2 linked regions of the Oleomonas cavernae genome follow. The main gene of each other region encodes a partner of the protein of the gene in region 2 in a complex. Links are inferred from orthologs where the notes say so. Each region holds a gene or a part of one and is shown on either strand. Other genes may lie near its edges. The genes, in order: metK and groL.

Evidence for each region.
Region 1: the proteins of groL (region 2) and metK are in contact, whole or in part, in a cryo-EM structure (PDB 8P4O), measured with the Escherichia coli proteins. The link is inferred for Oleomonas cavernae from one-to-one orthologs.

Annotation. Positions count from the first base shown.
Region 1 is NZ_QYUK01000011.1:4,052,095-4,055,407, forward strand. Bases 281-3,278 are described here. They hold metK (methionine adenosyltransferase), read left to right. Parts: upstream 281-1,193; coding sequence 1,194-2,363; downstream 2,364-3,278. Other genes in these bases: lnt (apolipoprotein N-acyltransferase), read left to right, coding at 281-647; D3874_RS23430 (helix-turn-helix domain-containing protein), read left to right, coding at 709-1,119; trmB (tRNA (guanosine(46)-N7)-methyltransferase TrmB), read left to right, coding at 2,479-3,180; D3874_RS23445 (class I SAM-dependent methyltransferase), read right to left, coding at 3,224-3,278. Also shown: more of lnt, read left to right, coding at 1-280; more of D3874_RS23445, read right to left, coding at 3,279-3,313. UniProt on the Escherichia coli protein: Catalyzes the formation of S-adenosylmethionine (AdoMet) from methionine and ATP.
Region 2 is NZ_QYUK01000011.1:2,215,079-2,218,347, forward strand. The notes cover bases 10-2,963. They hold groL (chaperonin GroEL), read right to left. Parts: upstream 2,332-2,963; coding sequence 688-2,331; downstream 10-687. Other genes in these bases: D3874_RS14435 (hypothetical protein), read right to left, coding at 10-563; groES (co-chaperone GroES), read right to left, coding at 2,368-2,682. Outside these bases: more of D3874_RS14435, read right to left, coding at 1-9; D3874_RS14450 (N-acetylmuramoyl-L-alanine amidase family protein), read left to right, coding at 3,101-3,269.

The sequences.
Region 1 (3,313 bases), 1.8 Mb from region 2 along the record:
AGGACGGCATCGCCCTGATCGGCGCCGTCCGCATCGAAGAGGACGCGCAGGGCTTCAGGGCCTGGAACAGCCTCCATGCCATCCGCCCTGACGGCACGGTCGCCGGCACCTATGACAAGCATCATCTGGTGCCCTTCGGCGAATATCTGCCCCTGCGCGGGATCCTGGGCACCATCGGCCTCGACAAGCTGGCGGTCGGCGCGGTCGATTTCTCCAGCGGCCCGGGGCCGCAGGGCCTGGACCTGCCGGGCCTGCCCCGCGTCCTGCCCCTGATCTGCTACGAGGCGATCTTTCCCGAGGCGGCGATCGATGGCGGGGGCCGGCCCGCCTGGCTGGTCAACGTGACCAACGATGCCTGGTTCGGCACCTCCAGCGGCCCGCCGCAGCACCTGGCCGCGGCGCGGCTGCGGGCGATCGAGCAGGGCCTGCCGCTGATGCGCGCGGCCAACACCGGCATCTCGGCGGCGATCGACCCTTACGGCCGGGTCGAGCAAGCCCTGGGCCTGGGCGTCGCCGGAATCATCGATGCCGACCTGCCCGCGGCCTTGCCGCCCACGTTGTTTTCGCGGGCCGGCAGCCTTGCGCCGCTGCTCCCGGCACTCGTCCTGCTGGGCCTTGGCCTCGCCCTGCGGCGGCGGTCGGCTTGACCCGCTCTGTTCCCCTCGGCATACAAGGTTATGCGCCCGGCCCGCCCGGCGAGGAGAATACATGCCGGATCCGGTCGACCTTTACATCGGCACCCGCGTCAAATTGCGCCGGACCTTGATCGGCATGAGCCAGCAGGCCCTGGGTGATGCCCTGGGCATCACCTTCCAGCAGATCCAGAAATACGAACGGGGCGCCAACCGCATCGGCGCCGGGCGCCTGCGCCTGATCGCCGGCGCGCTGGACGTGCCGCTGACCTATTTCTTCGACGGCTACAACGACCTGCCGCCGAGCGCCCGCGGCGCCCTGTCGGAACCGCCCGAGGTGCCCTTCGAGCACGAGCAGCAATTGAGCCAGAAGGAGTCGATCGACTTGCTGAAGGCCTATTATGAGATCAAGGATCCCAAATTGCGCCGCCGGGTCATCGACCTGATCCGCGCCCTGGCCGAAACCGCCCGCAGCGCGGGTGCTTGACCGGCAAGGCGCACCCTGCCAATAAACAATTTACCGTTGGGGCGCAGCATGGCGCCGGTTTTTACAAGGGAATGATCGTGGCGCGCTCGAACTACCTGTTCACCTCGGAGTCCGTTTCCGAAGGCCACCCCGACAAGGTCTGTGACCGTATCTCCGATTCGATCGTCGATCTGTTCCTGGGTGCCGACCCGCAAGCCCGCGTCGCCCTCGAAACCCTGACCACCACCAACCTGATCGTCCTGGCCGGCGAAGTGCGCAGCGCCACCCCGATCCACCACGAGCAGATGGTCGAGGCCGCGCGCAGCGCGGTGAAGGACATCGGCTACGAGCAGGACGGTTTCCACTGGAGACACGCCGAGGTCATCTGCCGCGTCCATGAACAGTCGGCCGACATTGCCCAGGGCGTCGATGCCGCCGGCAACAAGGACGAGGGCGCCGGCGACCAGGGCATCATGTTCGGCTATGCCTGCCGCGAGTCCGACGCGCTGATGCCGGCGCCGATCATTCTCTCGCACCGGATCCTGAAAAGCCTGGCCACCGATCGCCATGGCGGCAACAAGAACCTGGGCCCCGATGCCAAGAGCCAGGTGACCCTCGCCTACGAGAACGGCAAGCCGGTGCGGGCCACCTCGGTCGTGGTTTCGACCCAGCATGCCGACGGCCTGAGCCAGGAAGAAGTCCGCGAGATCGTCCGCCCGCATGTGCTGAAGGTCCTGCCCGACGGCTGGATGTGCCCCGAGGCGGAATTCTATGTGAACCCCACGGGCAAGTTCGTCATCGGCGGCCCGGACGGCGACGCCGGCCTGACGGGCCGCAAGATCATCGTCGACACCTACGGCGGTGCCGCCCCCCACGGCGGCGGCGCCTTCTCTGGCAAGGACCCGACCAAGGTCGACCGTTCGGCCGCCTATGCCGCCCGCTATGTCGCCAAGAACGTGGTCGCCGCCGGCCTGTCCGAGCGTTGCACCATCCAGGTCGCCTATGCCATCGGCGTGTCCAAGCCGCTGGCCCTCTACGTCAACCTGCACGGCACCGGCGAGGTGGACGAGGCCCGCATCGAGAAGGCGATCATGGAGGTCATGGACCTGTCGCCCCGAGGCATCCGCGAGCACCTGAAGCTGAACCGCCCGATCTATGCCCGCACCGCGGCCTACGGCCACTTCGGCCGCGAGCCCGAGGCCGACGGCGGCTTCTCGTGGGAGAAGCTCGACCTGGTCGACGCGCTCAAGTCGGCGGTCCGCTGAGGCCTGGACCACGGCATTACATGGTTCGACAGGCTCACCATGAGGAGAAACTTTTTGCCACAAAGATTCCCCTCATCCTGAGCCTGTCGAAGGACGCACAACGGTTCTGCAAGCCATGACGGACACCGCCCCGCTCCGGCGCAAGATCTACGGCCGGCGCACCGGCCACAAGCTGCGGGCCAAGCAGTCGGACCTGATGGGCAGTGTCCTGCCGCGCTTGGCCGTACCGCTGCCGGAACCGGGCGAGACGATCGACCCCAGGAGCCTGTTTCCCCAACCGGTGCGCGCCGTCTGGTTCGAGATCGGCTTTGGCGGCGGCGAGCATCTGGCCGCCCAGGCGGAAGCCAACCCCGACGTCGGCCTGATCGGCGCCGAACCTTTCGTCAACGGCATGGCCAGCCTTTTGCGCCATGTCGACGAGCGGTCCTTGCGCAATGTCCGGGTGCTGGCCGACGATGCCCGCCTGCTGCTGGCGGGCCTTGCCCCCGGCAGCCTGGAGAAGGCCTTCCTGCTGTTCCCCGATCCCTGGCCCAAGTCGCGCCACTTCAAGCGTCGCTTCGTGCAGACCGAAACCCTCGACCTGCTGGCCCGGGCCCTGGCGGACGGCGGCGAATTCCGCGTCGCCAGCGATATCATGGGTTACATCGAGTGGACGCTGGGCGTGGCCATGAAGCACCCCGATTTCGAGTGGCTGGCGCAAGGCCCGGCCGACTGGCGCGCGCGAACCCCCGACTGGCCGCCCACCCGCTACGAGGCCAAGGCGATCGCCGCCGGCCGCAAGCCAGCCTACCTGCGCTTCCGCCGCCGCCCGCGCTAAAAACGCCCTCTCCGCCGCTTGCGGCGGAGAGGACTTTTAAGGATCAGGCCGGCTTCTCCAGGACCATCCAGAATTCGTTGTGGTCGCGCAGGGTGTCGTAGAGCCGCAGCGGCCGCAGGCGGCAATGGCCCAG
Region 2 (3,269 bases):
GTGCCCGGCGGATCGAGTTGCACTTCCCGGGCGGCGGCGCTGTCGAACGCCAGGGCGCTCAGCCAGTCGCGCAGGGTGCCTTCCTGTGCCAGTGGCCGGCCGCTGATCCCGGCCACATGCGCATCATCGAAGGCAACGCTGCTGGCAGCACCCTCGAAGCGCACCTTGGCCGCCGTGATTTCGCCGGCCAGGGAAAGACGATCCGGCGCCGCTGTCCCCGGCGCGGCCGGGGCCAGGAACGCCTTGATGTTTTCGATGTCGAGCCCGGTCAGGACGAGGCCGGTCAGCGTGATGGTCGAGGCATCGAGCGAGACATCGGCCGGCATCAGGCGCAGTTCGGCCAGCGCCAGGCGGGTTTGCGTGCATTCGAGGCCCGAGACCGTCACCTTGCGGTCGGGCGCCAATTTGGCGATCACGGCATCGAGATCGGCGCGGATCGTGTCGCAGTTCAGCACCGCGACCCGCGGCGCCTCGCCGCTGCCCGACAGGAGCCAGCCGGCGAGGCCGATCGCCCCAGGACCAGGACGGCAACAATGCCGAGGCGCGTCTTGTTCATGAAGCAATTCCCGATGCCAGCACTGACCGAGTGATAGCATATCCGGCCATCACGCCACCCGTGCGCACAAAGAAAAACGGGGCCGGCTTGCGCCGACCCCGTCTCTTTGGCTGCAGACTTGTGTGGCTGGATCAGAAGTCCATGCCACCCATGTCGCCCATGCCGCCGCCGCCCGGCATCTGCTGGGCCTTCTTCTCGGGACGATCAGCGATCATCGCCTCGGTGGTGATCAGCAGGCCGGCGACCGAAGCGGCGTCCTGCAGGGCGGTACGAACGACCTTGGTCGGGTCGATGATGCCGGCCTTCACCATGTCGGTGTAGACGTCCGTCTGGGCGTCGTAGCCCTGCTTGTTGTCCTTGAGCTCGAGCAGCTTGCCCGAGATCACCGCGCCGTCCTTGCCGGCGTTCTCGGCGATCTGACGGACCGGGGCCAGCAGGGCGCGACGGATGATGTCGACGCCGTGACGCTGGTCCTCGTTCGCGACGACGACCTTGTCCAGAGCACGCGACGCGTACAGCAGGGCCGAACCGCCGCCCGGGACGATGCCTTCTTCGACCGCGGCGCGGGTCGCATGCAGCGCGTCGTCAACGCGATCCTTGCGCTCCTTCACCTCGACTTCGGTCGAACCGCCGACCTTGATCACCGCAACGCCGCCGGCGAGCTTCGCCAGACGTTCCTGCAGCTTCTCGCGGTCGTAATCCGACGAGGTCTCTTCGACCTGGGCACGGATCTGGTTGCAACGGCCGAGGATCTGATCCTTCTTGCCGGCGCCGTCGACGATCGTGGTGTTTTCCTTGTCGATCGACACCTTCTTGGCCGAGCCGAGCATCTTCAGGTTGACGTTCTCGAGCTTGATGCCGAGGTCTTCCGAGATGACCTGGCCACCGGTCAGGATCGAGATGTCTTCCAGCATCGCCTTGCGGCGATCGCCGAAGCCAGGCGCCTTCACCGCCGCGACCTTCAGGCCGCCGCGCAGCTTGTTGACCACCAGGGTGGCCAGCGCTTCGCCTTCGACGTCTTCCGCGATGATCAGCAGCGGACGGCCCGACTGCACCACCGCCTCGAGGACGGGGAGCATCGCCTGCAAGCCCGAGAGCTTCTTCTCGTGCAGCAGGATGAAGGGGTTGTCGAGTTCGACGGTCATCTTCTCGGCATTGGTCACGAAGTACGGCGACAGGTAGCCGCGATCGAACTGCATGCCCTCGACGACGTCGAGTTCGGTGTCGAGGCCCTTGGCCTCCTCGACCGTGATCACGCCTTCCTTGCCGACCTTCTCCATGGCCTTGGCGATCATTGCGCCAATTTCCTTCTCGCCATTGGCAGAGATGGTGCCGACCTGGGCGATCTCGGCCGAGCCGGCGATCTTCTTGGACTGCTTCTTGACGTCGGCGACGACGGCCTCGACCGCGAGGTCGATGCCGCGCTTCAGATCCATCGGGTTCATGCCGGCGGCAACGCCCTTGCAGCCTTCGCGCACGATCGCGGCGGCCAGCACGGTGGCGGTGGTGGTGCCGTCACCGGCGATGTCGTTGGTCTTCGAGGCCACTTCGCGCACCATCTGGGCGCCCATGTTCTCGAACTTGTCGGCGAGTTCGATTTCCTTGGCGACCGTCACACCGTCCTTGGTGATGCGCGGGGCGCCGAACGACTTCTCGATGACGACGTTGCGACCCTTGGGGCCGAGCGTGACCTTCACCGCATCGGCGAGGATCTCGACGCCGCGCAGCATCTTGGCGCGCGCATCGGTATTGAAGCGAATTTCCTTGGCAGCCATTGGCTTACTCCTTGAATTCTAATGCCGGGGCGTAGATCAGGCGGCCTTCTTGCCGGCCTTCGTGGCGACGATGATCCCGAGGATGTCCGATTCCTTCATGATCAGCAGGTCTTCGCCTTCCAGCTTGATCTCGGTGCCCGACCACTTGCCGAACAGGATGCGGTCGCCGGCCTTCACTTCGAGCGGCACGACTTCGCCGTTCTCGTTGCGGGCGCCAGCGCCGACGGCGATCACTTCGCCTTCCTGCGGCTTTTCCTTGGCGGTGTCGGGGATGATGATCCCGCCCTTGGTCTTCTCTTCGCCTTCGATGCGACGGACGACGACGCGATCGTGCAACGGCCGAAACTTCATGGAAACCTCCTCCGGATGTAGACAAAGGCCTATGGGGGCCGCGTTGCTAGCACTCCTCAGTGGCGAGTGCCAGCGGACCGCGCAGACTTAGGCTTCGCCCCTGCCGCTGTCAAGAACGCCAGGGCGAATTTCACAATGAAATCCGCAATTTGGCAGTGCAGCATGGAACCTGGCTTCGATCGGAATCTGAGTGAATCGCGACAACTTCTTGATTTACTGTGATTTCTTTGGCATTTTCGCAGGCTTGGAGCAGGCATCGGGCCGATGGGGAAATCGGGGGTGGCCTGTTCTTCGTCGTGCTGCGGAGTTCCCGTCGGTGGATCGTCGCTCGGTCTTGAAACTTGGCCTATCGCTCCCCTTTCTGCTGTCGGCTGGGGCGGGGGACGCGCTTGCCGCGAAACTGGCGGGCGGCGTGCCCATGCCGGGCCGCAAGCCCAAGGCGCCGGCGGCGACCACGCCCATCGACCAGCGGCCGATCATCGTGCTCGACCCCGGCCACGGCGGCCGCGACCCCGGCGCCATCGGCCCCAGCGGCGCCTTCGAGAAAACCATCACGCTTGACCTGGCCCGGCGCATCGCCGCCCGGA